Regions from separate parts of the Kosakonia cowanii JCM 10956 genome, predicted to be linked through region 3. Evidence: riboswitches for the same ligand, from Rfam matches in the RefSeq annotation. Region 3 holds a riboswitch; each other region holds the start of a gene.

Region 1 (4,280 bases), 790 kb from region 3:
GGCAGTATGGAGGTGCCCGAGGTTAAGCGCCTGAAGTCGCTTGAGGAAGAGAACGCCAGGCTCAGGAAGCTGCTTGCCGAAGCCATGCTGGATAAGGAGGCGCTTCAGGTGACTCTGGGGCGAAAGTACTGACGACAGACCAGAAGCGGGAAGCCATGGTGTTGATGTGTGATGCGACCGGTCTGTCGCAACGTCGTGCCTGCAGGCTTACAGGTTTGCCCCTGTCGACCTGCCGTTATGATGCTCAGCGTCCGGCTGCTGATGCACATTTATCAGGGCGTATTACTGAACTGGCGCTTGAACGCAGACGTTTTGGTTACCGGCGCATCTGGCAGTTGCTGCGCAGGGAGGGCCTTCACGTCAATCACAAGCGGGTATACCGTATTTACCACCTTAATGGACTGAGTGTAAAACGCAGACGACGCCGTAAAGGGCTGGCGACCGAACGGTTTCCGCTTCTGCGCCCGGATGCGCCGAACCTTACATGGTCGATGGATTTCGTTATGGACGCACTGACCAACGGTCGCAGGATCAAGTGCCTGACCTGTGTGGATGATGTCACGAAGGAGTGTCTGATGATCATCGCAGCTTTCGGTATTGCCGGCGTTCAGATCACGCGCATTCTGGACACCATCGCGCTATTTCGGGGCTATCCGACAACAATAAGAACCGATCAGGGCCTGGAATTTACCTGCCGCGCGCTCGATCAATGGGCCTTTGAGCATGGCGTGGAACTACGGCTTATCCAGCCGGGTAAGCCAACGCAGAACGGATTTATTGAAAGTTTTAACGGACGCTTTCGCGATGAGTGTCTGAATAAACACTGGTTCAGCGATATTCTTCATGCCCGGAAAACGATTAATGACTGGCGGCAGGATTATAACGAGTGCCGTCCCCATTCATCGCTGGATCACCAGACACCAGCTGAATTCGCAACGGACTGGCGAAACAGGAAATATGAAGAAAAACCAACCGACATTACTAACTGAAGGTTGTATCTAATCTTGGGGGGCAGGTCAGTAGACTCAAGATTACTCAAATCAATTCCTATCATGATGTAGTTATCGAGTTCTTAGATGACGGTAATAGTAAATCAGTCAGGTTTAATAATCTCATTAAGGGTAAAGTAAAAGATGGCGAGGTTTAAAAATTAGTAGGTTTTAAAGTTGGTGATATTTACGATAGTAAAAATTACGGGAAATATAAAATCATTGATGTTATCAATGCTCGTAATATAACTATTGAATTTTTAGCTACTGGATATGTCAAAAAAGTACAATCTAGCGTTATTAAAATTTGTGCTGTTAAAGATCCTATGAAGCCTACAGTTTATGGAGTAGGTATTAAAGGTGATAATTTATCTTCTCAAATAGATGGACAAATGGTTAGGGAGTATCGCACTTGGAAGGAAATGCTTAGAAGATGCTACGATGAAAAACATCTAGAACGCTTTCCCACTTATCGTGGCTGTACAGTCTGCGAAAGGTGGCATTCATACGAAAACTTTTATGCGGATATCAAGAAGCTAGAAGGTTATTCTGAATGGCTCACTAATTTTCGTTACCAAATTGATAAGGATATTATTAACCCTTCCAATAAGGTCTATTGTCCTAAATACTGTAATTTTGTTACAGACACTGAAAACTCTCTATATGCTAATCGCCGCCGTCATAATTGGATTTAAATTAAACCCCACTGAAAAAGTGGGACTTCATTCCTTCATTATCTCGTAAGTTATGAGGGGATTTTTCGACGGATAACATCCCTACCTGCAAAATGAATATTTATATAGATAGCTTTTGACTTCATCTTTTTGTAATTAATGTGGAAATAATTTTCATCAATGAAGGTTAGTGTATGAGTTGTAAAGGGCGGTAGTGTTGAATCTGGTGCATCAAATTCTCTTGTTTCAATAGGTTTTCTGTCTAACATACGGCAAAAACGAGAGGCATAATAAATCTCCCAATGAATTAACACTACTGGTCTTGGCGAGAGGTTACGTATTCGGATCTCGTGACCAACATTTGCACTTGTTGTAAAACTCCATCCTAGATCTATTCTTGTCCGATCACGCCACGTTTCCATTACTTTAATGACTGCTAGCCCTGTAGAAACTATGGCTCCCCACCATGAAACAACCATTGATACGGTTACATCTTTGAATAACTCTTGCATTCATCATTACCATTGCTTTGATTCTTTGGATGATGCTAACGCTCTCTTATTGAAAACGCCACATTACAAAACCTCTAATTTTCACCAATCGGCAGATAGGGGTTAAGCTGGCCTTACAGCGGGTAGATGATGCAAGTATTTATTACGTGATTAAGCTATTCGAGGTGTGATAACTGCTGTGATAAACATTGTGATAAATCGAAAATTCTTGCGCCTCATCCATACACCCGGCTACACTAAAAACTTACAACTTGTTTTTGTGCAAATGATTGTTTTGTAATTGATTTGACTCGGGGTGCCCTTCTGCGTGAAGGCTGAGAAATACCCGTACCACCTGATCTGGATAATGCCAGCGTAGGGAAGTCAGATGCCTGCCCGGCATCCCTTCTTCACGCCGGGCAGGAGCAAAATAGATGCAACCTGACCTGCTTGATCCTGTGCACTCTGCACACGCGTTACAGCAACTCCGTACACTCTCTCCCCTTGTTCACTGTATGACGAATGACGTCGTGCAAACCTTTACCGCCAACGTCCTGCTCTCGCTCGGCGCCTCACCGGCGATGGTAATCGATCGTGAAGAGGCGCAGCAGTTCAGCGCCATTGCTGATGCCTTACTTATTAATGTCGGCACGCTGACGCGCGAACGCGCTGAAGCAATGCACGCCGCAATTGAGAGCGCTAACCGCGCGCAAACCCCCTGGACGCTCGACCCGGTTGCCGTTGGCGCACTCGCCTTTCGCTCCGGTTTCTGCCAACAACTCCTCTCTCTTCGACCGGCCGCCATCCGCGGCAACGCTTCTGAAATCCTCGCCCTGGCCGGTATGCCAGGCGGCGGGCGCGGCGTCGACACCACCGATAGCGCGCTGGCGGCGCTGCCCGCGGCGCAGCAGCTGGCTCAACAGACCGGCGCGGTGGTCGCAGTCACTGGGGAGATTGATTACATCACCGATGGTGTACAAACCCTCAGCATCAGCGGCGGCGATCCGCTGATGACGCGAGTGGTCGGCACCGGCTGCGCGCTCTCGGCGGTGGTGGCTGCCTGTTGCGCCTTGCCCGGCGAGCGACGGCTCAATATTGCGTCAGCCTGCCGGATAATGAAGCAGGCGGGCAGCCGCGCGGTGAAACAGAGCGCTGGCCCTGGCAGTTTCGTCCCCGCTTTTCTTGATGCGCTGGCGGCAAACGGGAAGGGGGAGTAATGAAACGGATTAATGCCTTAACCATTGCCGGCACCGACCCGAGCGGTGGCGCGGGGATCCAGGCGGATTTGAAAACCTTTTCGGCGCTGGGGGCTTATGGCTGTTCGGTGATCACCGCGCTGGTGGCGCAAAACACCCGCGGCGTGCAGTCGGTATACCGAATCGAGCCTGATTTCGTTGCTGCCCAGATGGACTCGGTGCTGAGCGATGTGCGCATCGACACCACTAAAATCGGCATGCTGGCGGAAACCGACATTGTCGAAGCGGTGGCAGAGCGTCTGCGCCATTACCAGGTGCGCAATGTGGTGCTGGATACGGTAATGCTGGCGAAAAGCGGCGATCCACTGTTATCGCCTGCGGCGGTCGCCTCCCTGCGCCAGCATTTACTGCCGCAGGTTTCCCTTATCACGCCCAATCTGCCGGAAGCGGCGGCGCTGTTAGATGCGCCCCATGCGCGCAGCGAGCGCGAGATGCATGAGCAGGGCGAAGCTCTGTTAGCGCTCGGTTGTGAGGCGGTATTGATGAAGGGTGGTCATCTGGACGACGCCGAAAGCCCCGACTGGCTCTTTACTCGCGATGGCGCACAGCGCTTTACCACCGTGCGCATTGCAACAAAAAACACCCACGGTACAGGCTGCACGCTCTCGGCGGCGCTGGCGGCCCTGCGACCGCGCCACCCGGGCTGGGCTGAAACGGTTGCAGAGGCGAAAAAGTGGCTTACCGCTGCGCTGGCACAGGCCGATACGCTTGAAGTGGGAGAGGGTATCGGCCCGGTTCACCACTTCCATCAGTGGTGGTAAATCAGAAACCGAAACGTGCCAGCAGAATAAGCTGAAAAAATGCCCGGCGGTGGACATTCTGACGCCAGAGTACCAGGCTTAGTTTGCCCATCGCCAGGCAAGGTGGGTA
Region 2 (4,280 bases), 270 kb from region 3:
GCCCTTCGTTTTCACGCAGCAGGCCATCGACGATTTTATGCATGTAGTAGAGAGAGAACTGCTGGTAATCGCGTCCGGTCAGCACGCCGCCCCAGGTGTCGAAAATCATTACCGACTGTGCGCCAGCGCGGATCTGCGCGTTGAGATAGGAGGTGACGCTCTGCGCCAGCTTATCCAGCAGTGCATGCAGCACCAGCGGCTCGGCGTACATCATCTTTTTGATTTTAGTGAACGCTTTGCTGCTGCCGCCTTCAATCATATAGGTCGCCAGCGTCCACGGGCTGCCGGAGAAACCAATCAGCGGCACTTCGCCTTTCAGCTCACGGCGGATAGTGCGCACGGCGTTCATCACGTAACCCAGCTCATCTTCCGGGTCCGGCACCGGCAGCTTGTCCACATCCGCTTTACAGGTGATGGGATGGCTAAAACGCGGTCCTTCACCGGCTTCGAAATAGAGCCCCAGCCCCATCGCGTCTGGCACCGTCAGGATGTCAGAGAAGAGGATCGCCGCATCCAGCTTGTAGCGGCGCAGGGGCTGCATCGTCACTTCACAGGCCAGCTCCGCATTGCGGCACAGCGACATAAAGTCGCCGGCTTGCGCACGGGTCGCCTTATATTCCGGCAAATAGCGGCCTGCCTGGCGCATCATCCATACCGGCGTCATATCTACTGGCTGGCGCTGAAGCGCGCGCAGGTAACGATCGTTTTTCAGTTCGGTCATTGTCAGTTCCTCAAGCGTCAGGCCGCCAGTATATACACCTTATTCGCTCTCTGCCCGACACATCGCCACGGTATCCTCGATCAGGCGGCGCGCGACGGTACCCGGCGGTGGGAGCAGCGGCAGGTCGTCATAGCGATACCAGCCAGCATCGATCAGCTCTTTGGTATCAATGACGATCTCACCGCTCTCGTACTCGGCCATAAACGCAGTCATTAATGATTGCGGGAAGGGCCACGGCTGGGAGGTGACATAACGCAGGTTCTTGATTTTAATCCCGCTCTCCTCCATCACCTCGCGTGCTACCGCCTGCTCCAGCGTCTCGCCGACCTCAACAAATCCGGCCAGCACGGTATACACACCATTACGATGACGCGTATGCTGGGCAAGTAGCAGGCTATCATCGCGGCGAATAGCGACAATAATGCAGGGGGCAATTTGTGGATAGTAGCGTTCCCGGCATTGGTCGCAGAGCATCGCCCACTCGGTTTTGCTGGGGTGCATGGTGTGCCCACAGTAGCCGCAAAACTGATGCGATCGGTAAAACTCGGCCAGCTGCACGCCGCGCCCGGCTAACTGGAACAGCACGGTATCCTGATCGATCAGTAAACGTACCGATCCCATCTCGTTGGAGCGCTGCTGGCGAACAAGCCAGACGCTCTCTCCCTGCCATTCGCCGATAATTTGCGCGGGTTGACCCACAAGATCGAAATTTCCTGCCTCTCCATGTGGTAATTCTCCAGCGGGCAACCATAATTTTTGTTCATGGCTGACTATCCACCAGCCACGGTGATGAGCTTCAAGAGTTTGTACCATTGCGCGACCTTAGCTTCACTGGCATGTTATTAACATTATTATTACATCATTTTTAATCTTACATTTTGCGGAGTCATTTATGCTGAACCAGTTAGAAAGCCTGACAGAACGACTGGGGGGAAGTAACAAGCTTATCGATTTCTGGCTCAACGAACGTAAGCAGTTGCTTATCTCCTATTACAATCTGGTGGGAATCAAGCCGGGCAAAGGGTCGTACATGCAGCTTAACGAAAAAGCGCTGGATGATTTTTGCCATAACCTGGTTGAATACCTTTCCGCCGGTCATTTCACTATTTATGAACGCATCATCAATGAAATGGAAGGCGCCAGCCCACTTTTAGCGGCGACTCAGCTCTACCCGCAGCTCGAAGCCAATACCGTTGAAATCATGAAACATTATGATTCCAGCCTCGAACAGTCCATCGATGATGACAACTGCATGGAGTTCCAGCAGGCTCTCTCAGACATCGGTGAAGCGCTGGCGGCGCGTTTTACGCTGGAAGATCAGCTGATCACGCTGGCGTTTGATAACCACCTCAGCGAAAGCGCCAATGATGAAACCGGGATGGCGCGCCCGGCTTGAGTTCTTAACCAATAACGCGTAGTTTAAAAAACAGTCCCCCGCTTCGGGCGGGGGTTTTTCTTGTCGGAGTGCCACTCTTTTACACCCACGCTTTCTGAAAGCTGAGGTGTAAAAAGGCTGAGACCGTTAATTCGGGATCCGCGGAACCTGATCAGGCTAATACCTGCGAAGGGAACAAGAGTAATCCATCCACCACTCCACCCTCACGGGCGGTTTGCTGCTATTACTCCATCCGTCGTCTGACAAGCCATCTCCTTTGACACTGGAATGAGCTATGTCTACTACTACTTCACGCCGTGAACAACGCGCCCAGGCGCAACACTTTATCGATACGCTGGAAGGCACCGCTTTCCCCAACTCCCGCCGCATCTACCTCACTGGCTCACAGCCCGATATTCGCGTGCCAATGCGTGAAATCCAGCTCAGCCCGACGCTCGTCGGCGGTGCCAAAACCGCCCCGCAGTATGAAGAGAACGAGGCGGTGCCGGTGTATGACACCTCCGGTCCGTACGGCGATCCGGCGATTGCCATTGATGTGCAGCAGGGGCTGGCTAAGCTGCGCGCAGCGTGGATCGCCGCCCGCGATGACAGCGAAGAGCTGGACCATCGCAGCTCGGCCTATACCAACCAGCGCCTGGCGGATGACGGCCTTGATGCGCTGCGTTTTAGCGGCCTGCTGACGCCGCGTCGCGCCAAAGCAGATAAATGCGTGACGCAGCTGCACTATGCCCGTTTGGGCATCATTACCCCCGAAATGGAATTTATCGCCCTGCGCGAAAACATGGGGCGTGAGCGCATTCGCAGTGAAGTGCTGCGTCGCCAGCATCCGGGCGAAGGGTTTGGCGCGCGGCTGCCGGAGAACATTACGCCGGAGTTTGTCCGCGCTGAAGTGGCGGCGGGCCGGGCCATTATTCCCGCCAACATCAACCATCCAGAATCAGAGCCGATGATCATTGGCCGCAACTTCCTGGTGAAAGTGAACGCCAATATCGGCAACTCAGCCGTCACCTCATCAATTGAAGAAGAAGTGGAGAAGCTGGTGTGGTCAACCCGCTGGGGCGCGGATACGGTGATGGATCTCTCTACCGGTCGCTATATTCATGAAACCCGCGAGTGGATCCTGCGTAACAGCCCGGTGCCGATCGGCACGGTTCCGATCTACCAGGCGCTCGAAAAGGTTAATGGGATCGCTGAAGATCTCAATTGGTCAGTGTTCCGCGACACCCTGCTGGAGCAGGCGGAACAGGGAGTCGACTACTTCACCATCCATGCCGGTGTGCTGCTGCGCTATGTGCCGATGACCGCGCAGCGCCTGACGGGCATTGTCTCGCGCGGCGGCTCAATCATGGCGAAGTGGTGCCTTTCGCACCATCAGGAGAACTTCCTCTACACCCACTTCCGCGAGATCTGCGAGATTTGCGCCGCCTACGACGTCTCTCTCTCTTTGGGAGACGGCCTGCGCCCGGGATCGATTCAGGACGCCAATGACGAAGCGCAATTCGCCGAGCTGCATACGCTGGGTGAACTGACCAAAATCGCCTGGGAGTATGACGTGCAGGTGATGATTGAAGGCCCTGGCCATGTGCCGATGCAGATGATCCGCCGCAATATGACCGAAGAGCTGGAGAGCTGCCACGAAGCGCCCTTCTACACTCTTGGGCCGCTCACCACCGATATCGCGCCGGGCTATGACCACTTCACCTCTGGCATCGGCGCGGCAATGATTGGCTGGTTTGGCTGCGCGATGCTCTGCTATGTCACGCCGAAAGAGCACCTCGGCTTGCCGAACAAAGAGGATGTCAAACAGGGGCTGATTACCTACAAAATCGCCGCCCACGCTGCGGATCTGGCCAAAGGCCACCCTGGCGCGCAGATCCGCGATAACGCCATGTCTAAAGCGCGATTTGAGTTCCGCTGGGAAGATCAGTTTAACCTCGCCCTCGACCCCTTCACCGCCCGCGCCTATCACGATGAAACCCTGCCGCAGGAGTCGGGCAAAGTGGCGCACTTCTGCTCGATGTGCGGGCCGAAATTCTGCTCGATGAAGATTTCGCAGGAGGTACGTGACTACGCCGCCGCGCAGAGCATCGACGCGGGCATGGCGGATAAAGCCAGCGACTTCCGCGCCCGCGGCGGGGAGATCTACCTGAAACAGGAGGAGGC
Region 3 (4,280 bases):
AAAAGCCGGTTGCCAGCACAATCCCCGGCATCGCCAGGATCAGCATGCCGCTCAGTTCGAGCGCCTGCCCGGCCGCAGTGCGGTGGCGCGCGCGCAGTTCGCGGCTGCTCCACAGCAGCATCATGGTCAGCACCACGCAGAGCAGCCCGGCGACCAGCGCGATACGCAGCGACGTCCACACCGCCTGCCACAGCACCGGCTCTGCCACCACCTTCAGCAAACTGACATTAAGCCCGTCAACGATCACCGCCAGCAGCGGTGGCAGCATCAGCAGCAGTGCCAGCACAATTAACAGCGTATCGGTGATGCGGCTAAACCAGCGCGTTTCCGGGTCGCGCCAGCCCTGAATATGATGGCTGCCAACGGCGAAGGCTCTACTCATCCGCTGGCTTAACAGCACCAGCCCGAGGCAGCAGATCATCTGGATTATCGCCAGTATCGCCGCGCGGGCGGGATCAAAATCAAAGCTGAGCGCCTGGTAGATGGCAAGCTCAATGGTGGTTGCCTGCGGGCCGCCGCCCAGCGACAGCACGGTGGCGAAACTGGCGAAGCAGAGCATAAAGATCAGCGCTGCCACTGGCGGGATCTGGCGGCGCAGCCAGGGCCACTCGACAAAGCGGAAGAAGGCCCAGCCGCGCATCCCGAGCTGGGCTGCCAGCTGGCGCTGCTCACCGGGGATCTGCTCCAGCGCCTGTAGCAGCAGGCGCGAGGCCATCGGCAGGTTAAAAAAGAGGTGCGCCAGCAGAATGCCCTGCAAACCGTAGGGCGAAAAGGTCCACTCAAGGCCAAGCGTCTGGCAGAGCGCGGCGAGCCACCCCTGGCGACCATAGACGCTGAGAATACCGAACACCGCCACCAGCACCGGCAGGATCAGCGTCATCGCGCATAAGCGCAGCAGCAACTGGCGGCCGGGAAAACGACGGCGGTAGAGCGCACGGGCAAGAAAAATGGCGGGCACCACGGAGAGCAGGGCGGAGAGAAAAGCCTGCCAGAAGGAGAATCGCACCACGTGCCACAGGTAGCTGTCCGACAACAAGTCGGAGAGCCCTTCGACAGGTGCGTTTTGCCACAGCGCGAAAAAGGCCGCCACCGCGACCACGACCATCAGCGTGGCGGCGGTGAGGCCAGGAAGCAGCCAGCCGGGAATTAGCGGCTGACTGCGCGTTGCCACGAGGCTATCCATGCTGCGCGCTGGGCTGCTACCTCTTGCGGCGAGAATTGCAGCGAGGTTTGTGGTTTCTCAAGCTGGTCAAACCCGGCGGGCAGCGTGACGTTGCTCACCGGGTACATCCAGTTGCCCGTTGGGATGGCACTCTGGAAGGCGGGTGAAACCATAAATTTGAGGAATTTTTCCGCCAGCTCCGGCTGCTTGCTGGCGGCGGTACGCGCCGCGACTTCAACCTGCAAATAGTGGCCTTCGCTGAAGTTCGCCGCCGCGTAGTTCTCTTTCTTCTCTTCGATGATGTGGTAGGCAGGCGAGGTGGTGTAGCTCAGCACCAGATCGCTCTCACCTTTCAGAAAGAGGCCGTAGGCTTCGCTCCACCCTTTGGTGACGGTAACGGTTTTGCCCGCCAGCTTTTGCCAGGCTTCGGGGGCTTTATCGCCATAGACTTTCTGCATCCACAGCAGCAGGCCGAGCCCTGGCGTGCTGGTGCGCGGATCTTCATAAATCACGCGCCACTTCTGATCGCTTTCGACCAGCTCTTTCAGGCTCTTCGGCGGGTTTTTCAGTTTGGTTTTGTCATAGACAAAAGCGAACCAGCCGTAATCGAACGGCACAAAGGTCTCATTGCTCCAGCCGCCCGGCACCTTCACCGCGTCATCCGGCACGCCGCTTTTGGCGAAGAGTTTTGTCTGGGTCGCGGCTTCCAGCAGGTTGTTATCAAGACCGAGCACGACGTCAGCTTTGCTCTTTTTGCCCTCCATCCGCAGACGGTTGAGCAGCGAGACGCCATCTTCCAGCGCCACGAACTTCAGCTCGCAGTTGCAGTCGGCTTCAAAGGCTTTTTTTACCGCAGGGCCTGGCCCCCATTCGGCGGCGAAGGAGTCGTAGGTGTAGACGGTCAGGACGGGTTTAGCGAAAACTGGCGCGGCAATCAGCAGCAGCAGTGACAACGATTTTTTTAACACTTTGCACCTCATAAATGGGTGGCAAAGGATTTTGAGAGAGCCTCAAATCCCTTCGCCGGCGTTATCCGGATCAGGTTCGACGGGTATTTTCTCAGCACGCGCGTGAAGCGCAGCACCCCGTTGAGAACGGCGCTATTGTAATGATTTGGTAAACAATCTGAAAGCATTACGGATCCGGCGGCGCAAACCAGGCCGATTTAAAGTCAAACCAGCCGAGGGTATTCATGCGCAGCCCGCGCATGGTGCGCTGCCCCTGAATGCGAAGCCAGTGGTGGATCAGCGGCACAATCGCTTTACTCGCCAGCAACTGCTGTGACCACATCGCCAGGTTCATCTCCCCGGCGCGCCAGCGCGCGGCGTCCGCCTGCCAGTCGCGCGGGATGCAGTGTTGCAGCAACGGTACTTCATAGAGGTTAGCGAAGACCGAGAAGTCGAGCGGCAGCGTAAAGTTGGCGCTGTTAAGCCAGATATCGCTCTCTGTTTCCCCGCGATGCCACTCATCGTAATCGACCTCCTGAATCAGTAACTTAACGCCATGTTCTGCCAGCAGCGTACTCATGGTGTGGGCAATCGCCTGGTGCTCGTTATGCTCGCGGTAGAAGGTGAGCGTCAGCGTCTCCAGCCCGGCGGGCTTTTCACCGCTGCCGGGGCGCGCGTGGTGCCAGCGCGGCAGTAATCCATAGGCGGGAAACCAGTAGCGCTGATTCTGTTCGCTGGCGTGCCACAGCAGATTGGTTGGCGAAAGGATCCGGCTTACCCATTCGCGCACCGCCGGGTTCGCGCCGCGACTGGATCGCGCGTCAAACAGCAGATAGTAGCAGCCCTCTTCGAGACGGCTCTCCACCGCTTTTTCGCCCTCGGTTGGCCCTTCAAGCGTCAGGCCGCAGGTGGTCTCATCCCCAACATCCGGCAGCACCCAGACATTCACTTCATCAATCAGCGCACGAAAACCGAAGTAATCCTCAAAGGCGTGGATCTTTAGCTGGTTGCGGGTATTGCGCATCACTGCGTAAGGGCCGGTGCCAATCGGTTGGCTGGCAAAGTTCGTCAGCGTCTCCCACTCCTGCGGCAGGATCATCGCCGGTACGTGGCCCATCAGCCACGGCAGCCAGCTATCGGGCTGCGAGAGGTGAATGTCGAGCGTCCACGGCGTGGGGGAAACGATATCGCGGATATGGGAGTAGAGCGGCAGGGCGCTGGCACGCCGCAGGGAGGCGATAACATCCGCCATCTCCAGCTCGCGGCCGTGGTGAAAGTGGATGCCGGGGCGTAAGTAGAAGCGCCAGTGCAGGGGAGAGATCGCTTTCCAGTGGTGAGCAATATCGGCTTCCAGTTCCCCGTTTTCCTCATTTATGCGCGTCAGGGTACTGAAGATTTGCCGCGCCATATGGGTTTCGGAGCGGCGCAACGGCGAGCCGGGCAGCAGATTGCGCAGCGGGCGGTAGTAGAGCACGCGCAGGATATGCCGCCCCTGGCGAAAACTGCGGCCCAGATGCGACACCAGCATCTGGCGCACGGCGGCTTTATCGCCCACCAGCTGCACCAGTTGATCGATGCGATCCTGTTCAAGCAGATCTTCCGCCCGCTGCTGCTGTAACGCCAGGCCGGTGTAGAGGAAGGTGAGGCGCGAGCGTTTACCGCGCCCGGCTTCCGCTTCCCAGGTGAGCCAGCCGCGCGTCTGCATGGTGTTGAGCAGGGTGCGCATATGGCGGCGGGAGCAGTTAAGCAGCTCCGCCAGCTCGTTGAGCGTAGTTTCCTGAGATTTTCCATCGCAGCATTGCCACAGACGGATGAACTGTTGTTGCAGGCGACCAGAGGACATAAAAGAGGAACTCCCGGCAAAAACTCAGCAATTTATTTATCCCTATATTAAGCCGATACTTCTCTGCGATGAAAGCGAGGAGGCGCATAGCGAAGTGGGGAATGACGACGCGTGTGGAAAAACTGACTCGCCCGAATCATGTGTGACTGAGTATTAAGTGCGAATGCACCCGCCAGCAAAATGTTTTTGCTGGCTTTTTTCGTTTAAGCTTGCGTCGCTGTTTTCCGCTTTCAACAAGGAAATGCCATGCTTTGGTTGATGACGATGGGACGCCGCATGAATGGCGTCTACATCGCGTTTATGATCGTCGCCTTTATGATGGGCGTCG

The links. Region 3 has a riboswitch for thiamine pyrophosphate ahead of thiB (thiamine ABC transporter substrate binding subunit). Riboswitches for the same ligand answer to the same signal wherever they lie in the genome.
Region 1: another riboswitch for thiamine pyrophosphate. It lies ahead of thiM (hydroxyethylthiazole kinase); the one in region 3 lies ahead of thiB (thiamine ABC transporter substrate binding subunit).
Region 2: another riboswitch for thiamine pyrophosphate. It lies ahead of thiC (phosphomethylpyrimidine synthase ThiC); the one in region 3 lies ahead of thiB (thiamine ABC transporter substrate binding subunit).

What each region holds. Positions count from the first base shown of each region.
Region 1 is NZ_CP019445.1:4,280,572-4,284,851, reverse strand. It holds one part of gene BWI95_RS20325 (IS3 family transposase) at 1-127, shown strand, start outside; one part of gene BWI95_RS20325 (IS3 family transposase) at 127-989, shown strand; gene BWI95_RS23425 (hypothetical protein) at 1,316-1,684, shown strand; gene BWI95_RS23420 (hypothetical protein) at 1,735-2,175, opposite strand; TPP riboswitch at 2,457-2,553, shown strand; gene thiM (hydroxyethylthiazole kinase) at 2,589-3,371, shown strand; gene thiD (bifunctional hydroxymethylpyrimidine kinase/phosphomethylpyrimidine kinase) at 3,371-4,171, shown strand.
Region 2 is NZ_CP019445.1:147,015-151,294, forward strand. It holds gene hemE (uroporphyrinogen decarboxylase) at 1-721, opposite strand, end outside; gene nudC (NAD(+) diphosphatase) at 761-1,534, opposite strand; gene BWI95_RS00690 (Rsd/AlgQ family anti-sigma factor) at 1,614-2,117, shown strand; TPP riboswitch at 2,172-2,308, shown strand; gene thiC (phosphomethylpyrimidine synthase ThiC) at 2,392-4,280, shown strand, end outside.
Region 3 is NZ_CP019445.1:419,812-424,091, reverse strand. It holds gene thiP (thiamine/thiamine pyrophosphate ABC transporter permease ThiP) at 1-1,171, opposite strand, end outside; gene thiB (thiamine ABC transporter substrate binding subunit) at 1,147-2,130, opposite strand; TPP riboswitch at 2,160-2,260, opposite strand; gene sgrR (HTH-type transcriptional regulator SgrR) at 2,297-3,952, opposite strand; gene BWI95_RS01945 (sugar efflux transporter) at 4,199-4,280, shown strand, end outside.